One region of the Heyndrickxia acidicola genome, then DNA from elsewhere that is predicted to be linked to it. Evidence: a T-box and tRNA genes for the amino acid it is inferred to sense, from the RefSeq annotation. Region 1 holds a T-box; the other regions hold tRNA genes.

Region 1 (4,953 bases):
ATTGTTGCTGCTTTAACATGGGCACTTATGTCAGTACTTGTAAAACGTGTGCCGAGTGACTACTCGCAAATTGTCGTTACGACTTATTCGATTTTGGTAGCCCTGATCGTGTTGACCCCTTTTGTATTGCCACATTTATATACAATTGATATCTTTCAGTTACGTCAACCTGCCATCTGGGGAGGAGTCTTGTATTTGGGCATAATATCCACAGCAGGAGGATTTCTCCTTTGGAATCGTGGATTACAAATGCTTAATGCCTCAAGCGGGGGGTTATTTTTCTTCTTTCAGCCCGTTGTTGGAGCATTACTCGGCTGGCTTATTTTAGGAGAAAATATTGGTATTACATTTTGGATTGGCTCCATTCTAATACTTGTTGGTGTCTTATTCGTTATCATTGAGAAAAAATAGCTGCCTATAACTTTTACCCGTAAACAGAAGTCGTTCTGTTCTTCGATAAAAAACAAAAAGCACTGCAGCTCATATGGATGCAGTGCTTTTTGCTATAGCTATTTTTAAAAGAAAATCTTAGAAATCAGCATTTCCCGGTGTACGAGGGAATGGAATCACGTCACGGATATTTTTCATTCCTGTTAAATACATGATCAGGCGCTCAAATCCAATTCCATAGCCGGAATGCTTCGTGCCGCCGTATTTTCTAAGCTCCAGGTACCACCAGTAATCTTCTTCTGACATGCCCAGTTCTTTGATCTTGTCAGCGAGAACTTCTTCCCTTTCCTCACGCTGGCTTCCGCCAATTAACTCACCGATGCCCGGCACTAATAAGTCTGTTGCAGCAACTGTTTTGCCGTCATCATTGGCTCTCATATAGAACGCCTTGATTTCTTTAGGATAGTCAGTTACAAAGACAGGACGTTTGTAAACCTCTTCGCTCAGGTAACGCTCGTGTTCGGTTTGTAGATCCGTACCCCATTCAACAGGATATTCGAATTTCTGTTCTGATTTTTGAAGCAGTTCAACAGCCTCCGTATAGGTAATTCTTCCGAAATCAGACTCTTGCGCGTTCTTTAATCTTTCAATAAGGGTTTTATCAATGAAGCTGTTAAAGAACTCCAATTCTTCCGGTGCCTGTTCGAAAATGAATCCAATGATAAATTTCACCATTTCCTCTGCAAGGTCCATAATATCCGGCAATTCAGCAAATGCCACTTCCGGTTCGACCATCCAGAACTCTGCCGCGTGGCGGGCGGTATTGGAGTTTTCTGCTCTGAAAGTAGGACCGAATGTATACACATTGCGGAATGCCAAGGCAAACGTTTCTGCATTTAATTGTCCGCTCACAGTCAGGTTCGATTCCTTGCCAAAGAAATCTTTCTTTTCATCCACTTTGCCTTCTTCCGTTACAGGAACGTTGTTTAAATCTAATGAAGTAACACGGAACATTTCCCCTGCACCCTCTGTATCGCTCCCTGTAATAATCGGTGTATGCACATTGACAAAGCCTTTTTCCTGGAAAAATTTATGGATTGCATACGATGCTAATGAACGCACTCTGAATACAGCTGAGAATGTATTGGCTCTTGGGCGCAAATGTGCAATCGTTCTAAGGTACTCGAGAGTGTGTCTCTTTTTTTGCAAAGGATAATCTGGATTGGACAGGCCTTCTACCACAATTTTGTGAGCTTTAATTTCAAAAGGCTGTTTCATTTCTGGTGTTGGAACAAATACACCCTCCACTGAAACCGAAGAGCTGATCGGCAGTTTTGTGATCTCTTTGTAGTTTTCAAGCGAATCCTCAAAAACAACCTGTACACTTTTAAAGAAAGTACCATCGTTCAATTCAAGAAATCCAACTGTTTTGGAATCGCGAAGAGTACGAATCCAGCCGGATAGTTGAACGGTCTGGTCTTTAAAACGTTCTTGATTTCTGAATAAATCTTTTACTACGGTCTTGATCATAACGAGCCTCCTATAATACTTCATGATATAAAAAGCCTTCCATCCCCAGCGAAAAAGGGACGAAAGGCTATCTTCCGCGGTACCACCCAAATTGCCACATAGATGGCCAACTTAAAGCTTTTCTGCTTCATCCAGTCCGTAACGTGCTGGAAACGTCTAAGCCTACTAAGGAATCTGTTCGGTTAGAACTCAGAGGTGTTCTTCATTAATGCCTCATCACCAGGCTTCCACCGCCCCCGGCTCGCTATCGATTCCAGCAGAATTACTTTTCCTCTTCAACGTTTTGCTATGTAAATTTACATTATAAAACGATATCACAAAACAGCACCATTTTACAACCCTATTTCGTCATAATATTAGCATAACCCTTCGGCTATTTGCGTAAACTTTGGTGGTATTTGATGCAAAAAACGGATTCGGCACTAAATCTTGCTACATTCAATCTGCTGGTTGATTTCCACTGCAGGCACTCGCTTTCCGCGGGGCGGTTGCGGAGCCTCCTCGTCGCAAGCTCCTGTGGGGTCTCCGCAAACACGCTGATCCCGCAGGAGTCTCGTGCCTTCCGCTGCAATCAACGTTGTATTCAACTAAACAGTGGGTATTAATCATACATGCGCAGTGCTGGTTGTCCTGCTTGTTGATTAAAAGCGGTTAATAGATTTTGGGAGATCCTTTATTCTAGCTGTTCATCGTACATTGTTTACTTTCATTCCTATATCCCGCTATCTTTTATTATCGAATAAAAAACGTCCTTCCATAACGAAGAAAAAGGAATGCCTCATTCATTCGTTATAAAAGAACGCTCTTTACTTTGCAGAAGACCTCTTCAGGCTCCCTCTGCATATTTTGTTCCTCAAAGAATTGTATATCTATACTTTCCTCTACAAGACTACTTTTAAATCTTCTATAGAATTAGTTAATGCCGTTCTTCTTTTTAAAAGCAGCAATTTCATCCGCTGCCATTTGTAAACCGCCCGCGAGCTTAAAGGAATGCTGAATAGCTTCTACCTTTTGATGAAACGCATCATATGAATCCAGCATGTAGTCTGCAATCTGCCGCAGATAGTCCGCAGACAGTGCTTCCTGCCTCAGCCTCTTTCCGGCTCCGAGCTCCTCAACGTGATACGCATTGGCAGGCTGATCGGCATTTTGCGGATATAAAAGCAGCGGTACACCGTAATAGATTCCTTCATTAATGCTGTTCATTCCGCCATGGGTTAAAAACAGGCGGGTATGCTCGAGAACTTCCAGCTGGGGAACATACTGTTTTACAATAAAATTGGCAGGAATCTCACCCAGCTCCTCCACAGAAACGTTCCGCCCGATAGACATTACGACCAGCAGATTTTTATCCCGAAACGCTTCAATACACTGCAGGTAAAAATCCTTCGCCCTGTTAAAGACCGTTCCCAGCGAAATAAACAAAACTTCCTTCCCTTTCAGCTTCTCCATTGGAAAGTCATGTGTTTGAGCCCTTTTTACAATAGAAGGGCCTATAAATTTATAGCGGTCCTCTAAAAACATATCGCCGCCCGGCTGAAAATAACGGCTGGTATAGATAATTGAAAATTGGGAGATATCGGAAAACAAATCAAAATACGATTTCAACCCTAATTCAAAACGGCTATTCAGCTTTTGAAAGAGCTTAGAACACTTGTCTTCAAGCGGCTTTACGTCTTCGGCAGCCGCCAAAGCTCCTCTCTTTTTCAGCATTTCCTCAAACTTCCCCTCCGGCATCACAAAGCCTGGGTGCGAATTAATAGAAGGAAGATTCAGGCGCTTAGCCGCCAAATTGCCGGCGCCAAACATGGAATCATAAATGACATAGTCAAAGGGGGTTTCCTCATGCTTTTCGAGAATGAGAGGCAGAATTTCCAAAGCCGATTGCAGTACCAAGGAGATTAAATGTAAATAGTGTGGATTTCCTTTCGGTATGCCTCCCTTGAAAAAGTTAGGGTATGTATGCACAACAGCCCCTGCCTTCTCCAATTTCTCCCGCTGTTCTTCTGTTGTAAAATAAACAACCTCTTCACCTCGTTTGATCAATTCCTGTACAAGGCCAATGGTCGGATTCACGTGACCTTCCTGCGGCCCGTTGCAAAACAATACTCTTGCCATCTCGTTCCCTCCCATAACGGTTTACGTTTTCTATCAGACTCTCATAAAACCGAGCCCTTCACCGAATTCTAGCTATCATTTCACTTTCCCGCTTTTCAGTTCATATACTCCATTTTCAAAAACTCCGAATGGCCAGTAAATCTTGTATGCAAATCATAGTGTAACCATTTTTCTCTTTTTCAGATGATTTTTTTTAAAGAAGCGTGTTACCCCTGACTATGAAGCGAATGAGCTCTGTGAACGCTCGCTCTAAAGACAAGCACTCCTGTTAAAGCCGCTAAATACATGACTCCAAACCCGGCTATTACCCATAGGGCAGGACCAATGCCTGCACGGTCCATAGCAAAACCAATGACAGCCGGGAAAACAGCCCCGCCAAGTCCGGAAAATCCGGTAATAAAGCCTGTGACAATCCGTGCTGATAATCCGGAAAGGGTATGGTTCGCATATACCATCGTAATCGAATAAATGCCTGACATCGCTAATCCGAGAACCAAGAGAAGCAGATACCCTGCCAGCATGTTTTTAAAAAGGATAAAAAGAACCAGGCTGAAAATGGCTCCAATAATGCTGAAGAGCAGATACCGTTCATAGGTCACTTTACGGATGATCCAGCCTGTAGCAATCCTCCCTGCCAGCATCGCCACCCAAAATGTCCCGATACTTAAGGAGGCAAAGGATGGAATGGCTTTTAAATAGGTAATAAAAATAGAAGACAGAAAGTTATTCAGACTGCTTTCCACTCCTGCATACATAAAGATCATAAGCACAAACAGAATCAATACCTTCCATCTTGACTGGGCCGGCAAAACCGGCGGTACAGCTGAACTGGCATCAGAAGGCTTGGCTGAAGCATCCTCTTCATGCGCATCATGCTTATTGAACCGAATGGCTTTGGATACCGCCACCATGACG
Region 2 (4,953 bases), 1.7 Mb from region 1:
TGGCTATGCCGCCAACATTGGAGCGGAAGACGGGATTCGAACCCGCGACCCCCACCTTGGCAAGGTGGTGTTCTACCACTGAACTACTTCCGCGTTTCAGGAAAAATACTTCCTGAGGACTGGGCTAGCTGGATTCGAACCAACGAATGACGGAGTCAAAGTCCGTTGCCTTACCGCTTGGCTATAGCCCATCAATAAGATATTATATGTTCTGTATTATATCATATGGGGCGGCTGATGGGAATCGAACCCACGAATGTCGGAACCACAATCCGATGCGTTAACCACTTCGCCACAGCCGCCATAATATTGGCAGGGGTAGTAGGAATCGAACCCACACCAAAGGTTTTGGAGACCTTCGTTCTACCTTTAAACTATACCCCTATAATGGTGGAGGGGGACGGATTCGAACCGCCGAACCCGAAGGAGCGGATTTACAGTCCGCCGCGTTTAGCCACTTCGCTACCCCTCCAAATAATGCTGGTGCCGGCCAGAGGACTTGAACCCCCAACCTACTGATTACAAGTCAGTTGCTCTACCAATTGAGCTAGGCCGGCATGAATGGTGGCTCAGGACGGAATCGAACCGCCGACACAAGGATTTTCAGTCCTTTGCTCTACCGACTGAGCTACTGAGCCAAATGATTTCCAGCAATATGTATTTTATAAATGGCGGTCCCGACGGGAATCGAACCCGCGATCTCCTGCGTGACAGGCAGGCGTGATAACCGCTACACTACGGGACCAGATTGCGGGGGCAGGATTTGAACCTGCGACCTTCGGGTTATGAGCCCGACGAGCTACCAGACTGCTCCACCCCGCGATAATATCATGGTGGAGGATGACGGGTTCGAACCGCCGACCCCCTGCTTGTAAGGCAGGTGCTCTCCCAGCTGAGCTAATCCTCCAATGTATCTATTAAATTAATTAATTGGTGACCCGTACGGGATTCGAACCCGTGTTACCGCCGTGAAAGGGCGGTGTCTTAACCGCTTGACCAACGGGCCATAAATATATTATGGCGGAGAGCAAGGGATTCGAACCCTTGAGACAGCGTTGACCGTCTACACGATTTCCAATCGTGCTCCTTCGACCTCTCGGACAGCTCTCCATATAAGTGGCTCCGCAGGTAGGACTCGAACCTACGACCGATCGGTTAACAGCCGATAGCTCTACCACTGAGCTACTGCGGAATAATATCAGCTTGGCGACGTCCTACTCTCACAGGGGGACAGCCCCCAACTACCATCGGCGCTGAGAAGCTTAACTTCCGTGTTCGGGATGGGAACGGGTGTGACCTTCTCGCTATTGCCACCAAACCTTTAAGACATATATTATTATACATGTTTGTGAGAAAATATCAAGTATAAATTTGAAAATTATTCTCTCAAAACTAGATATGAGAAACCAAGTAATAACGTTGAATCGTCTTTTATATTGTCCAGCTACAGTGGAAGGTTAAAAAGCAAACCTTCCTACTCCTAGTTCCTCGAGGTCATAATCTGTATTGCTCTGTGGCAAAAGGCGCCACGCCGCAATCCATCTTATGCTTGTCGGAACTAAACAGTCGCTTTCGCTTTTCTATTTGGTTAAGTCCTCGATCGATTAGTATCCGTCAGCTCCATGTGTCACCACACTTCCACCTCGAACCTATCAACCTGATCATCTTTCAGGGATCTTACTAGCTTGCGCTATGGGAAATCTCATCTTGAGGGGGGCTTCATGCTTAGATGCTTTCAGCACTTATCCCTTCCGCACATAGCTACCCAGCGATGCCTTTGGCAAGACAACTGGTACACCAGCGGTGCGTCCATCCCGGTCCTCTCGTACTAAGGACAGCTCCTCTCAAATTTCCTACGCCCACGACGGATAGGGACCGAACTGTCTCACGACGTTCTGAACCCAGCTCGCGTACCGCTTTAATGGGCGAACAGCCCAACCCTTGGGACCGACTACAGCCCCAGGATGCGATGAGCCGACATCGAGGTGCCAAACCTCCCCGTCGATGTGGACTCTTGGGGGAGATAAGCCTGTTATCCCCGGGGTAGCTTTTATCCGTTGAGCGATGGCCCTTCCATGCGGAACCACCGGATCACTAAGCCCGACTTTCGTCCCTGCTCGACTTGTAGGTCTCGCAGTCAAGCTCCCTTGTGCCTTTACACTCTGCGAATGATTTCCAACCATTCTGAGGGAACCTTTGGGCGCCTCCGTTACTCTTTAGGAGGCGACCGCCCCAGTCAAACTGCCTGCCTGACACTGTCTCCCACCCCGATCAGGGGTGCGGGTTAGAATTTCAATACAACCAGGGTAGTATCCCACCGACGCCTCCACCGAAGCTGGCGCTCCGGCTTCAAAGGCTCCTACCTATCCTGTACAAGTTGTACCAAAATTCAATATCAAGCTGCAGTAAAGCTCCACGGGGTCTTTCCGTCCTGTCGCGGGTAACCTGCATCTTCACAGGTACTATAATTTCACCGAGTCTCTCGTTGAGACAGTGCCCAGATCGTTACGCCTTTCGTGCGGGTCAGAACTTACCTGACAAGGAATTTCGCTACCTTAGGACCGTTATAGTTACGGCCGCCGTTTACTGGGGCTTCAGTTCAGAGCTTCGCTTGCGCTAACCCCTCTCCTTAACCTTCCAGCACCGGGCAGGCGTCAGCCCCTATACTTCGCCTTGCGGCTTCGCAGAGACCTGTGTTTTTGCTAAACAGTCGCCTGGGCCTATTCACTGCGGCTCTCTCGGGCTTGCACCCTACCAGAGCACCCCTTCTCCCGAAGTTACGGGGTCATTTTGCCGAGTTCCTTAACGAGAGTTCTCTCGCTCACCTTAGGATTCTCTCCTCGCCTACCTGTGTCGGTTTGCGGTACGGGCACCTTTTTCCTCGCTAGAGGCTTTTCTTGGCAGTGTGGAATCAGGAACTTCGGTACTATATTTCCCTCGCCATCACAGCTCCGCTTTAATGATAAGGATTTGCCTCATCATCAGCCTAACTGCTTGGACACGGCAATCCAGCGCCGTGCTTACCCTATCCTCCTGCGTCCCCCCATCACTCAAACGGAAAAGAGGTGGTACAGGAATATCAACCTGTTGTCCATCGCCTACGCCTTTCGGCCTCGGCTTAGGTCCCGACTAACCCTGAGCGGACGAGCCTTCCTCAGGAAACCTTAGGCATTCGGTGGAAGGGATTCTCACCCTTCTTTCGCTACTCATACCGGCATTCTCACTTCTAAGCGCTCCACCAGTCCTTACGGTCTAGCTTCAACGCCCTTAGAACGCTCTCCTACCACTGACACCTACGGTGTCAATCCACAGCTTCGGTGATACGTTTAGCCCCGGTACATTTTCGGCGCAGAGTCACTCGACCAGTGAGCTATTACGCACTCTTTAAATGGTGGCTGCTTCTAAGCCAACATCCTGGTTGTCTAAGCAACTCCACATCCTTTTCCACTTAACGTATACTTTGGGACCTTAGCTGGTGGTCTGGGCTGTTTCCCTTTTGACCATGGATCTTATCACTCACAGTCTGACTCCCAAGAATAAGTATTTGGCATTCGGAGTTTGTCTGAATTCGGTAACCCGATGAGGGCCCCTAGTCCAAACAGTGCTCTACCTCCAATACTCTTCTCTTGAGGCTAGCCCTAAAGCTATTTCGGAGAGAACCAGCTATCTCCAGGTTCGATTGGAATTTCTCCGCTACCCACACCTCATCCCCGCACTTTTCAACGTGCGTGGGTTCGGGCCTCCAGTAAGTGTTACCTTACCTTCACCCTGGACATGGGTAGATCACCTGGTTTCGGGTCTACGACCTCATACTCATTCGCCCTATTCAGACTCGCTTTCGCTGCGGCTCCGCCTTATCAGCTTAACCTTGCATGAAATCGTAACTCGCCGGTTCATTCTACAAAAGGCACGCCATTACCCTGCATAAATGCATAGGGCTTTGACTACTTGTAGGCACACGGTTTCAGGATCTCTTTCACTCCCCTTCCGGGGTGCTTTTCACCTTTCCCTCACGGTACTGGTTCACTATCGGTCACTAGGGAGTATTTAGCCTTGGGAGATGGTCCTCCCAGCTTCCGACGGGATTTCACGTGTCCCGCCGTACTCAGGATACACTCAAGAGGGAACGAAGTTTCAACTACAGGGTTGTTACCTTCTTTGACGGGCCTTTCCAGACCTCTTCATTTACCTCGTTCCTTTGTAACTCCGTATAGAGTGTCCTACAACCCCAAGAGGCAAGCCTCTTGGTTTGGGCTAATTCCGTTTCGCTCGCCGCTACTCAGGAAATCGCAATTGCTTTCTCTTCCTCCGGGTACTTAGATGTTTCAGTTCCCCGGGTCTGCCTTCAGTACCCTATGTATTCAGGTAAAGATACTACCCCATTACGGGCAGTGGGTTTCCCCATTCGGAAATCTCCGGATCAAAGCTTACTTACAGCTCCCCGAAGCATATCGGTGTTAGTACCGTCCTTCATCGGCTCCTAGTGCCAAGGCATCCACCGTGCGCCCTTACTAACTTAACCTATAAAAGGTTTTTACTACTAAAATGGAAAAAATCCATAAAGTGGCGATTCTCGGTTATTTGCTTGGTTATTTCTCTTATCTAGTTTTCAAGGAACAATGTTTTGAGAGATAGTTCCCTCAAAACTAAACAAAAACAGAAACGTCTTTTTATGAAGCGAAGCTTCATTTTCCTTAGAAAGGAGGTGATCCAGCCGCACCTTCCGATACGGCTACCTTGTTACGACTTCACCCCAATCATCTGTCCCACCTTCGGCGGCTGGCTCCAAAAGGTTACCTCACCGACTTCGGGTGTTACAAACTCTCGTGGTGTGACGGGCGGTGTGTACAAGGCCCGGGAACGTATTCACCGCGGCATGCTGATCCGCGATTACTAGCGATTCCGGCTTCATGTAGGCGAGTTGCAGCCTACAATCCGAACTGAGAATGGTTT
Region 3 (4,953 bases), 1.2 Mb from region 1:
GAAGTTATCCGGTATTAGCCCCGGTTTCCCGGAGTTATCCCAGTCTTACAGGCAGGTTACCCACGTGTTACTCACCCGTCCGCCGCTAACCAAAAGGGAGCAAGCTCCCAATTGATTCGCTCGACTTGCATGTATTAGGCACGCCGCCAGCGTTCGTCCTGAGCCAGGATCAAACTCTCCAAAAAAGAGTTGATTTAGCTCTTAAAGTTGTTGTCTATATAAGACAAAGAATTAACGTTGACGTTTCTGTTTTGTTTAGTTTTCAAAGAACTATGTAATCAATTTGGAGCGGGTGATGGGAATCGAACCCACGACAACAGCTTGGAAGGCTGTGGTTTTACCATTAAACTACACCCGCATATATAATTGTGATGGTCGGGAAGACAGGATTCGAACCTGCGACCCCATGGTCCCAAACCATGTGCTCTACCAAGCTGAGCTACTTCCCGTAAATGGCGCGCCCGAGAGGAGTCGAACCCCTAACCTTTTGATCCGTAGTCAAACGCTCTATCCAATTGAGCTACGGGCGCATAATATGTTTGTTTTTTATAATGGTGCGGCCGAGAGGACTTGAACCTCCACGGGGTTGCCCCCACTAGGCCCTCAACCTAGCGCGTCTGCCATTCCGCCACGACCGCATATTTTATAGTGACGAACAATATCTTAACAAACTATCAGGTTCTTGTCAATACTTTTTTTGGTGCGGGTGAAGGGAGTCGAACCCCCACGCCTTGCGGCGCCAGATCCTAAGTCTGGTGCGTCTGCCAATTCCGCCACACCCGCGTATTCAAAATGGTGAGCCATGAAGGACTCGAACCTTCGACCCTCTGATTAAAAGTCAGATGCTCTACCGACTGAGCTAATGGCTCGTACAAATCCATCTGTAAGAATAAAGATTTGTTTCATAAAAAGAAAATGGCTGGGCTAGCTGGATTCGAACCAACGAATGACGGAGTCAAAGTCCGTTGCCTTACCGCTTGGCTATAGCCCAATGAATTTCTTTTAAAAAAGAAAAAATGGCGGTCCCGACGGGATTCGAACCCGCGATCTCCTGCGTGACAGGCAGGCGTGATAACCGCTACACTACGGGACCTTGCAATATATTTTTTTAAAAATGACCCGTACGGGATTCGAACCCGTGTTACCGCCGTGAAAGGGCGGTGTCTTAACCGCTTGACCAACGGGCCATAACTGATTGCTTGTCCATGTATAAAATAAGATTAAACATGGCGGAGAAGGAGGGATTTGAACCCTCGCGCCGCTTACGCGACCTACACCCTTAGCAGGGGCGCCTCTTCAGCCACTTGAGTACTTCCCCATGGCTCCGCAGGTAGGACTCGAACCTACGACCGATCGGTTAACAGCCGATAGCTCTACCACTGAGCTACTGCGGAATAATTATCTTATCGACTCTTAAAATTATAATAAGATACCTTCAAAGTGTCAAGCACTTTTATCAATTTATTTTATTATTATTTAAATATGTTTAAAACCCTTTATAAATAGCCTGTTTCAGGCTGTTTTCATTTCATTTCTTTTAACTTTCCTCTACATTTTCCGCACACAAAACGGATAATATTCACTTTTCTTTTTCTGTTATAGGAAGTATTGCAGACAGTACAGATATATTGATGAAGTAATTGAATTTTTTTCGTCTCACCTTCTAATGGGGAGCAATATCTTGGTGCACCAACCAATGACAATAATTGCTTAAAGTCCTGATCCCGATGCTGGTATCCTTGTCCTTCAAGGTGAAGATGATAATGGCACAGTTCGTGTTTTATAATACCAACAAGTTCTTCTTTTCCGTAAGCCTCGTAATACTTCCTGTTAATTTCTATATTGTGAGACCTTAAAAGGTACCTCCCGCCCGTCGTTCTAAGTCGGGAGTTAAATAATGCAAGATGTTTAAATGGGCGTTTGAAATAAGTTAAAGAAAGTTCTTCTACCAAAGTTTGTAACGAATGATTATCCAATTGTATAATCCTCCAATTTAAAAGAAGGTGAGAACGTGACAAACTATTATAGCATATATTAAGTATTAGCATATTTTGCATGAGCGATTTTTCCAGCTATCTCCTCATAATCCATAGCTATCGTCTAACTTGTTACTGGTTAGCCTCACAAAGGAAAAGGGGGGTGTCTCCGCTATGCCGACTTGGTTCCAAAACCAAATGCGCCGCGCTTTCTCGGAAAAAAACCGATATCAAATTAAATTATTAAATCAGTGCTGGTTTTTTTACACAACAAAACACTGCTCATAGTGAGCAGTGTTTTTCATTGCGGTATTTTCAACTAATTTATTTATTATGCAAAAGTTGATATGTTAGAAAAAAATCGACCTAGATTTCATTCTGAGGGAAGCATCGTCAAAGACAATCTCCCTTTTTGGACATCAACTTTTTCCACCCAAACTGTAACGATGTCACCAACAGAGACAACATCTAAAGGATGCTTGACAAATTTGTTACTAAGCTTGGAAATATGCACAAGCCCATCTTCTTTCACACCCACGTCTACAAACGCCCCAAAGTCTACAACATTTCTAACGGTACCTTGCATTTCAGTGCCGGCTTTCAGATCTTCCAATTTAAGAATGTCTTTCTTTAAGAGCGGCTTGGGCTGTTCATCCCGAGGATCTCTTCCTGGACGATTTAAAGCATCCAGAATATCTTTTAAGGTAGGTTCACCAATTCCAAGATCCTGGGCTGTTTCTTTGAGTGATAAGCTGCTGATAGCTGCCTTTAAAGATTCGCTTCCTAAATCAGTAACTGTACATCCCAGCTTTTTTAATAACTTCTTAACGACATTATAGCTTTCAGGATGAATCGGCGTTTTGTCCAGCGGATCCTCTCCATTATTAATTCTAAGAAACCCAATGCTTTGTTCATAGGTTTTTGCACCCAAACGCGGAATTCCCTTCAGGTTTCCTCTGTTTATGAATTTTCCATTCTCTTCACGATACTTAACAATATTATTGGCAACGGCTTTACTTAACCCTGAGACATATTGCAATAAAGCAGCCGAGGCGGTGTTGACATCCACTCCGACCTTGTTCACCGCTGTTTCTACAACAAAAGTTAAGGATTCATTCAGCTTTTTTTGAGATACATCATGCTGATATTGCCCTACACCCACGGATTTAGGATCAATTTTTACTAGCTCAGCCAATGGATCCTGTAACCTTCTCGCTATAGAAACCGCACTCCTTTCTTCAACCTGTAACTCAGGAAACTCTTCTCTGGCTATGTCCGAAGCAGAATACACACTTGCACCGGCTTCATTGACAATAATATAGGAGATTTCTCCCTGAAGCTCCTTAAGTATATCCACAACAAATTGTTCGGTCTCTTGTGAAGCTGTCCCATTGCCGATCGCAATCACTTCTATATTGAATTTTTGAAGAATGGAAGTAAACTTGTCTCTGGCTTCAGCTGGTTTTGCTTTTGGAGGATGAGGATAAATTACGTTAATATCCAAAACCTTTCCCGTCTCATTAACCACTGCAAGTTTACAGCCTGTACGATAGGCTGGATCAACTCCAAGGACCATTTTCCCTCTTAACGGCGGCTGCAAAAGGAGATTGCGGAGGTTTTCAGAAAAAATATGTATAGCTTGTTCCTCAGCCTTATCTGTTAGTTCATTTCTGATTTCCCGCTCAATGGATGGCTGAATCAGTCTTTTATAGGCATCTTCCAGGGCTTCTTTTATTGCAGCGCAAACATAGGATCGTTCATTTTTAACTGCCTGTTTAAATAAATAGTTCAGGATTTTATCCGTTTGCGGCTGTATGGATATCCTAAGAATCCCCTCTTTCTCACCTCTATTTAAGGCAAGGGTGCGATGGGGGACAAGCTTTCTTACAGGCTCCTCATATGCATAATACATTTCATAAACCTTCTTCTCGTCATCTGCATCATTTTTTAATGAGGAAACGATCATCCCTGTTTTGAATGTTTCATTCCGTATCCACCCTCGAAAATCAGCATTATCTGAAATGGCTTCTGCAATAATATCCTTTGCTCCCGCCAAAGCATCCTCTGCAGTATTTACTTCTTTTTCTTCGGATACGTACTTTTTCAGTTCTTCAGCCAGGATCCCGGATAAGGGAAATGTCATCATCCACTCAGCGAGAGGCTCAAGTCCTTTTTCTTTTGCAATCGTAGCTTTTGTACGGCGTTTTTGTTTATATGGCCTGTATATATCCTCTACCACTTGCAATCGGTCTGCTGCAGTAATGCTTTGCTGAAGTTCATTTGTCAATTTCCCTTGTTCTTCTATTAAACGAAGGACTTCTTCTTTACGCTGCTCTAAGTTTTGTATGTAATTCCAACGGTCAAGAATCGCTCTTATTTGAACTTCATCCAATGCACCTGTCATTTCTTTTCGGTACCTCGCTATAAAAGGGACGGTATTGCCGTCCTCAAGCAAAGTTATGACACTGTTGACTTGCTTTAAAGAAAAGTTTAGTTCCTTAGACAGCTTTTGCTTCAATTCACTTTGACGGTCTATCGTTTTCTCCATCCTATCACCCAATCTTAGCCTTTTTATTTTCTGTATCAACTACAGAAAAGATAATGTACTAATATTCTACCATTTCCTCTTATAAAAAGCGCAAGCCCCTTGCTCGTCGGCATAGAAATCCTCTAGCCGAGAGGTGCTGGATTTAAACAAAGACTACAGTGGGTAAATACTTTATTTAATTGAATCTGTGGATCTTGGCTGTTGATTCCTGCTGCAGGCACTCGCTTTCCGCGGGCGGTAGCGAAGCCTATTCTTCGCAAGCTTCTGCGGGGTATCCTTATACGTAATCTGTAAAAAATCGAGTAGAGGGAAAATAAACTGATTTATTTTCGCCCCTCTCACAACACCGTACGTACGGTTCGCGTATACGGCGTTTCAATTTATATTACAGTGTGTACTTTTAAGTAGCGTTCTAAGGCAGAGGGCACT
Region 4 (4,953 bases), 1.5 Mb from region 1:
AAACTTCCGAACAAAAAAAACATTAATTTCTGTTTTAGTGGGAATCATTTCTTTAATTGCTGCCGGGCTAATATACTTTTTTGTAAAAACAAAAAAGGACCTAAAATTTGAAGTACAAAACTTGAAGTAAAAACAGCAAACTAAATAACATTTAAAAACACCGCTTTTCATTGAAAATGTGTTTTTAAATGTGATTAAATGGAACGTACTTCTTCAACTCACGGGCCCAATCATTTAAGGATATTTCTTCACAATCTTTGTCTTACATCTAAAAAAGGAGCAGCCATAGCCCCTTCCAAAATCAATGCCAATTCTTATCAATTATATTAAAACTCAAATTTCACAGGTCTTAAAAATAAATCCTTTAAAGTTTCTTTTGGATCATTATTGTTAAATATAATTTCATATACCGCATTACAAATTGGAAGCTGAATGTCATAGTGTGTGGATAATTCTTTCAATGCCGTTACTGTTGAAACACCTTCTGCCAGTTTTTCAAACCTCTCTCCTTGAATAAATCCTTGCCCAAATTTTCTATTGTGACTATCTGAGAATAGTGTTGCTTCAAAGTCTCCTAAATGACTTAATCCATATACAGTTACATCATTGCCACCCATTGCTCTGACTAAACGGGAAATCTCTCTTGTTCCCCTTGCCATAAGTGAACCTTTTAAACTGCTATTATTTAATCCATCTAACATTCCCGCGGCTATACCCATAACATTTTTAGCAGCAGCACCAATCTCATTTCCAATAAGGTCTTGTCCATAGTAAAACCTTATTAAATCACTATTCAACTCTTGCACAATTTTTTTAGTTACTTCAATATTTTCGGAACCGATAACCATGCAATTAGGTATATCATTTACAAAATCCTGTACGTGTCCTGGTCCTACCCATACTGCGATATTTGCGGTTTTTCCAATCTCTTCACCAAATACTTGGGAAAGTCTTTTCCCGCTGGAAGCTTCTAATCCTTTCATACATAAGATGAATGTTTTCCTTTGCATTTTGCTTAGTCTACTTAATTGTTTTGCAAATGAGCGCAATTCCTGAGCACTAATAGAAATGATAATCATTTCAGCATACGATATAGCCTTCTCTAACGACATACTTAGCTCAATATCTTTTGATAAAGTTAAGTAATCATTTTTTCTAGTTTCTTGTAATCCAATAAAATTCCTTGAGTTTTCACGTCCCCATAACATTACATTATGTCCAATCTTATTGGCATACCAAGCCAAAAAGGTTCCCCAACGCCCGCATCCTAAAACTGAAATATCCATTAATTCACCTCATCTTTTTGTTCCTACAGTTTCCATTCAAATTCACTTTGTTTCCCTTTGAAAAAGGATCCATTAATCGTTAATAATAGCTATGTTATATTCGACTTGCTTAATAAAATTTCCTCCCATTTAGTTACAAATCATATCTTTCTTATGCTACTAACATCACGTTTATTTAATAATAAAAAATGCTGCCAATTAGGCAGCATTGAGATTTTGTCCTTTAATAAAATCTTATAATCCAATGAGGTCCGTGTCTGGGGGGATATATACAAGTTGTCTGCCTATTTTTACAATTTGTCCTTTATGGTGAAATTCATGTGTGATGGTATGCGTAAAAAGCCATAATACGGTGAGTAAAAAACCTTTATTTCAATAAAAAAAGGGACATCTAATTCATTTGCAATTTGATGTCCCTTTTTCATGCATTTTATAAACTTGTACTTGAAAACAGAACCCCTAAATTAAATAAGTCATTTTTCGGCATAAAAAAAACACTTTAACAGTGTATGAGGTTTGAAAATATAAAAGTAAAAAGAAAGAAAAACGCGCCTTAGAGGATTCGAACCTCTGACCCACAGCTTAGAAGGCTGTTGCTCTATCCAGCTGAGCTAAAGGCGCATCATAATAATCAGTGGCTCCGCAGGTAGGACTCGAACCTACGACCGATCGGTTAACAGCCGATAGCTCTACCACTGAGCTACTGCGGAAGAATAAAAAATGGGCCTAAATGGACTCGAACCATCGACCTCACGCTTATCAGGCGTGCGCTCTAACCAGCTGAGCTATAGGCCCATAATGAAATTTTGGAGCGGGTGATGGGAATCGAACCCACGACAACAGCTTGGAAGGCTGTAGTTTTACCACTAAACTACACCCGCATCATAAGCACTGGAGGCAACACCCGGATTTGAACCGGGGATAAAGGTTTTGCAGACCTCTGCCTTACCACTTGGCTATGCTGCCTTAAAAATGGCTGGGCTAGCTGGATTCGAACCAACGAATGACGGAGTCAAAGTCCGTTGCCTTACCGCTTGGCTATAGCCCAATTTGAATGGGGCGGCTGATGGGAATCGAACCCACGAATGTCGGAACCACAATCCGATGCGTTAACCACTTCGCCACAGCCGCCATAATAGGAACTTTACAGGGGTAGTAGGAATCGAACCCACATCAAAGGTTTTGGAGACCTTCGTTTTACCATTAAACTATACCCCTAAATGGTGGAGGGGGACGGATTCGAACCGCCGAACCCGAAGGAGCGGATTTACAGTCCGCCGCGTTTAGCCACTTCGCTACCCCTCCAAGATTTAAAATCAAAGGGTATATATTCTATTTAATGGTGGCTCGGGACGGAATCGAACCGCCGACACAAGGATTTTCAGTCCTTTGCTCTACCGACTGAGCTACCGAGCCGTATTGATTTATAAATGGCGGTCCGGACGGGACTCGAACCCGCGACCTCCTGCGTGACAGGCAGGCATTCTAACCAGCTGAACTACCGGACCATGTATTGCGGGGGCAGGATTTGAACCTGCGACCTTCGGGTTATGAGCCCGACGAGCTACCAGACTGCTCCACCCCGCGACGATAATATAAACATTATGCATTTTTTAATATGGCGGAGGAAGAGGGATTCGAACCCCCGCGCGGTGTAACCCGCCTGTCGGTTTTCAAGACCGATCCCTTCAGCCAGACTTGGGTATTCCTCCATATTAATTGGTTTAAATCAGGACTAACCTGAATTTTATATGGTGGAGGATGACGGGTTCGAACCGCCGACCCCCTGCTTGTAAGGCAGGTGCTCTCCCAGCTGAGCTAATCCTCCATATAAATGGACCCTGTAGGACTCGAACCTACGACCGGACGGTTATGAGCCGTCTGCTCTAACCAACTGAGCTAAGGGTCCAGTATCGCTATTATTGAAAGGATGGACCTTTCTAATAAAAGAATCAATACACTTTATAGCGGCGGAGGGGATCGAACCCCCGACCTCACGGGTATGAACCGTACGCTCTAGCCAGCTGAGCTACACCGCCATATTTCATTATAAATGGAGCCTAGCGGGATCGAACCGCTGACCTCCTGCGTGCAAAGCAGGCGCTCTCCCAGCTGAGCTAAGGCCCCATATTAGTGGTCGGGAAGACAGGATTCGAACCTGCGACCCCATGGTCCCAAACCATGTGCTCTACCAAGCTGAGCTACTTCCCGTAAAATGGCGCGCCCGAGAGGAGTCGAACCCCTAACCTTTTGATCCGTAGTCAAACGCTCTATCCAATTGAGCTACGGGCGCTTAATGAAAAGTTATTTTGCTGCCGCAAAAAACTTTGGTGCCGAGGACCGGAATCGAACCGGTACGGTAGTCACCTACCGCAGGATTTTAAGTCCTGTGCGTCTGCCAGTTCCGCCACCCCGGCAAGGGTGTTTGGAGCGGAAGACGGGATTCGAACCCGCGACCCCCACCTTGGCAAGGTGGTGTTCTACCACTGAACTACTTCCGCAAAATTTCAAATAAATGCGGGTGAAGGGAGTCGAACCCCCACGCCTTGCGGCGCCAGATCCTAAGTCTGGTGCGTCTGCCAATTCCGCCACACCCGCATATTTAAATGGTGAGCCATGAAGGACTCGAACCTTCGACCCTCTGATTAAAAGTCAGATGCTCTACCGACTGAGCTAATGGCTCAAACAATGAATACCTTGATTTATAGTATACAGCCTAAACCTTGTGGCATCTACGACGTCACAATCTCAGGATGTCTTGCAAGATGCAGCTCGATTGGTACGCTGATGATAATTCAGTGAAGATTATTCATCGTGCTCTACCGACTGAGCTAATGGCTCGTACTAATTTCCATAAAAGTGGTGCCGGCCAGAGGACTTGAACCCCCAACCTACTGATTACAAGTCAGTTGCTCTACCAATTGAGCTAGGCCGGCTAATAATGGTGGAGGATGACGGGTTCGAACCGCCGACCCCCTGCTTGTAAGGCAGGTGCTCTCCCAGCTGAGCTAATCCTCCATATGGTGACCCGTACGGGATTCGAACCCGTGTTACCGCCGTGAAAGGGCGGTGTCTTAACCGCTTGACCAACGGGCCAACTTTTTAATGTTGACTGCATTATCTAAAATAATGACAGCCTGGCAATGTCCTACTCTCACAGGGGGACAGCCCCCAACTACCATCGGCGCTGAGAAGCTTAACTTCCGTGTTCGGGATGGGAACGGGTGTGACCTTCTCGCCATAATTACCAGACCGTATTTAATTAAGGATTGCTCCTTCAAAACTAGATATGAGAAACCAAGCATAACCTTGAATCGTTTTATTTATTGGTTAAGTCCTCGATCGATTAGTATCCGTCAGCTCCATGTGTCACCACACTTCCACCTCGAACCTATCAACCTGATCATCTTTCAGGGATCTTACTAGCTTGCGCTATGGGAAATCTCATCTTGAGGGGGGCTTCATGCTTAGATGCTTTCAGCACTTATCCCTTCCGCACATAGCTACCCAGCGATGCCTTTGGCAAGACAACTGGTACACCAGCGGTGCGTCCATCCCGGTCCTCTCGTACTAAGGACAGCTCCTCTCAAATTTCCTACGCCCACGACGGATAGGGACCGAACTGTCTCACGACGTTCTGAACCCAGCTCGCGTACCGCTTTAATGG

The links. The T-box of region 1 lies ahead of asnS (asparagine--tRNA ligase). A T-box ahead of a tRNA ligase gene usually reads a tRNA of that ligase, here a tRNA-Asn.
Region 2: it encodes a tRNA-Asn, which carries the amino acid that the T-box ahead of asnS (asparagine--tRNA ligase) is inferred to sense. The anticodon was not compared.
Region 3: it encodes a tRNA-Asn, which carries the amino acid that the T-box ahead of asnS (asparagine--tRNA ligase) is inferred to sense. The anticodon was not compared.
Region 4: it encodes a tRNA-Asn, which carries the amino acid that the T-box ahead of asnS (asparagine--tRNA ligase) is inferred to sense. The anticodon was not compared.

The regions. Positions count from the first base shown of each region.
Region 1 is NZ_KV440953.1:4,244,652-4,249,604, reverse strand. Features, by position in the region: gene A5N88_RS19775 (DMT family transporter) at 1-411, shown strand, start outside; gene asnS (asparagine--tRNA ligase) at 529-1,920, opposite strand; T-box leader at 1,973-2,208, opposite strand; gene A5N88_RS25650 (hypothetical protein) at 2,343-2,495, opposite strand; gene A5N88_RS19765 (macrolide family glycosyltransferase) at 2,833-4,038, opposite strand; gene A5N88_RS19760 (MFS transporter) at 4,245-4,953, opposite strand, start outside.
Region 2 is NZ_KV440953.1:2,525,774-2,530,726, forward strand. Features, by position in the region: tRNA gene A5N88_RS11815 (tRNA-Cys) at 1-13, opposite strand, end outside; tRNA gene A5N88_RS11820 (tRNA-Gly) at 19-93, opposite strand; tRNA gene A5N88_RS11825 (tRNA-Gln) at 120-191, opposite strand; tRNA gene A5N88_RS11830 (tRNA-His) at 227-302, opposite strand; tRNA gene A5N88_RS11835 (tRNA-Trp) at 311-384, opposite strand; tRNA gene A5N88_RS11840 (tRNA-Tyr) at 389-472, opposite strand; tRNA gene A5N88_RS11845 (tRNA-Thr) at 482-557, opposite strand; tRNA gene A5N88_RS11850 (tRNA-Phe) at 563-638, opposite strand; tRNA gene A5N88_RS11855 (tRNA-Asp) at 670-745, opposite strand; tRNA gene A5N88_RS11860 (tRNA-Met) at 749-822, opposite strand; tRNA gene A5N88_RS11865 (tRNA-Val) at 832-907, opposite strand; tRNA gene A5N88_RS11870 (tRNA-Glu) at 932-1,006, opposite strand; tRNA gene A5N88_RS11875 (tRNA-Ser) at 1,019-1,110, opposite strand; tRNA gene A5N88_RS11880 (tRNA-Asn) at 1,118-1,192, opposite strand; rRNA gene rrf (5S ribosomal RNA) at 1,202-1,318, opposite strand; rRNA gene A5N88_RS11890 (23S ribosomal RNA) at 1,585-4,522, opposite strand; rRNA gene A5N88_RS11895 (16S ribosomal RNA) at 4,699-4,953, opposite strand, start outside.
Region 3 is NZ_KV440953.1:3,063,974-3,068,926, forward strand. Features, by position in the region: rRNA gene A5N88_RS14270 (16S ribosomal RNA) at 1-185, opposite strand, end outside; tRNA gene A5N88_RS14275 (tRNA-Gly) at 285-358, opposite strand; tRNA gene A5N88_RS14280 (tRNA-Pro) at 373-449, opposite strand; tRNA gene A5N88_RS14285 (tRNA-Arg) at 454-530, opposite strand; tRNA gene A5N88_RS14290 (tRNA-Leu) at 553-638, opposite strand; tRNA gene A5N88_RS14295 (tRNA-Leu) at 699-783, opposite strand; tRNA gene A5N88_RS14300 (tRNA-Lys) at 794-869, opposite strand; tRNA gene A5N88_RS14305 (tRNA-Gln) at 917-991, opposite strand; tRNA gene A5N88_RS14310 (tRNA-Asp) at 1,018-1,093, opposite strand; tRNA gene A5N88_RS14315 (tRNA-Glu) at 1,116-1,187, opposite strand; tRNA gene A5N88_RS14320 (tRNA-Ser) at 1,228-1,318, opposite strand; tRNA gene A5N88_RS14325 (tRNA-Asn) at 1,320-1,394, opposite strand; gene A5N88_RS14330 (SprT family protein) at 1,524-1,976, opposite strand; gene cmpA (cortex morphogenetic protein CmpA) at 2,151-2,264, shown strand; gene A5N88_RS14335 (Tex family protein) at 2,350-4,524, opposite strand; gene A5N88_RS14340 (hypothetical protein) at 4,937-4,953, opposite strand, start outside.
Region 4 is NZ_KV440953.1:2,763,234-2,768,186, forward strand. Features, by position in the region: partial or broken gene A5N88_RS26400 (LPXTG cell wall anchor domain-containing protein) at 1-130, shown strand, start outside; gene A5N88_RS12875 (NAD(P)H-dependent glycerol-3-phosphate dehydrogenase) at 327-1,286, opposite strand; partial or broken gene A5N88_RS24400 (DinB family protein) at 1,521-1,640, opposite strand; tRNA gene A5N88_RS12880 (tRNA-Arg) at 1,834-1,907, opposite strand; tRNA gene A5N88_RS12885 (tRNA-Asn) at 1,922-1,996, opposite strand; tRNA gene A5N88_RS12890 (tRNA-Ile) at 2,008-2,081, opposite strand; tRNA gene A5N88_RS12895 (tRNA-Gly) at 2,094-2,167, opposite strand; tRNA gene A5N88_RS12900 (tRNA-Cys) at 2,179-2,252, opposite strand; tRNA gene A5N88_RS12905 (tRNA-Gln) at 2,260-2,334, opposite strand; tRNA gene A5N88_RS12910 (tRNA-His) at 2,342-2,417, opposite strand; tRNA gene A5N88_RS12915 (tRNA-Trp) at 2,434-2,504, opposite strand; tRNA gene A5N88_RS12920 (tRNA-Tyr) at 2,508-2,591, opposite strand; tRNA gene A5N88_RS12925 (tRNA-Phe) at 2,627-2,702, opposite strand; tRNA gene A5N88_RS12930 (tRNA-Asp) at 2,718-2,794, opposite strand; tRNA gene A5N88_RS12935 (tRNA-Met) at 2,800-2,873, opposite strand; tRNA gene A5N88_RS12940 (tRNA-Ser) at 2,906-2,998, opposite strand; tRNA gene A5N88_RS12945 (tRNA-Val) at 3,039-3,114, opposite strand; tRNA gene A5N88_RS12950 (tRNA-Ile) at 3,122-3,195, opposite strand; tRNA gene A5N88_RS12955 (tRNA-Met) at 3,252-3,325, opposite strand; tRNA gene A5N88_RS12960 (tRNA-Ala) at 3,341-3,413, opposite strand; tRNA gene A5N88_RS12965 (tRNA-Pro) at 3,421-3,497, opposite strand; tRNA gene A5N88_RS12970 (tRNA-Arg) at 3,503-3,579, opposite strand; tRNA gene A5N88_RS12975 (tRNA-Leu) at 3,615-3,703, opposite strand; tRNA gene A5N88_RS12980 (tRNA-Gly) at 3,713-3,787, opposite strand; tRNA gene A5N88_RS12985 (tRNA-Leu) at 3,803-3,884, opposite strand; tRNA gene A5N88_RS12990 (tRNA-Lys) at 3,894-3,969, opposite strand; tRNA gene A5N88_RS12995 (tRNA-Thr) at 4,147-4,222, opposite strand; tRNA gene A5N88_RS13000 (tRNA-Val) at 4,229-4,304, opposite strand; tRNA gene A5N88_RS13005 (tRNA-Glu) at 4,308-4,382, opposite strand; rRNA gene rrf (5S ribosomal RNA) at 4,422-4,538, opposite strand; rRNA gene A5N88_RS13015 (23S ribosomal RNA) at 4,613-4,953, opposite strand, start outside.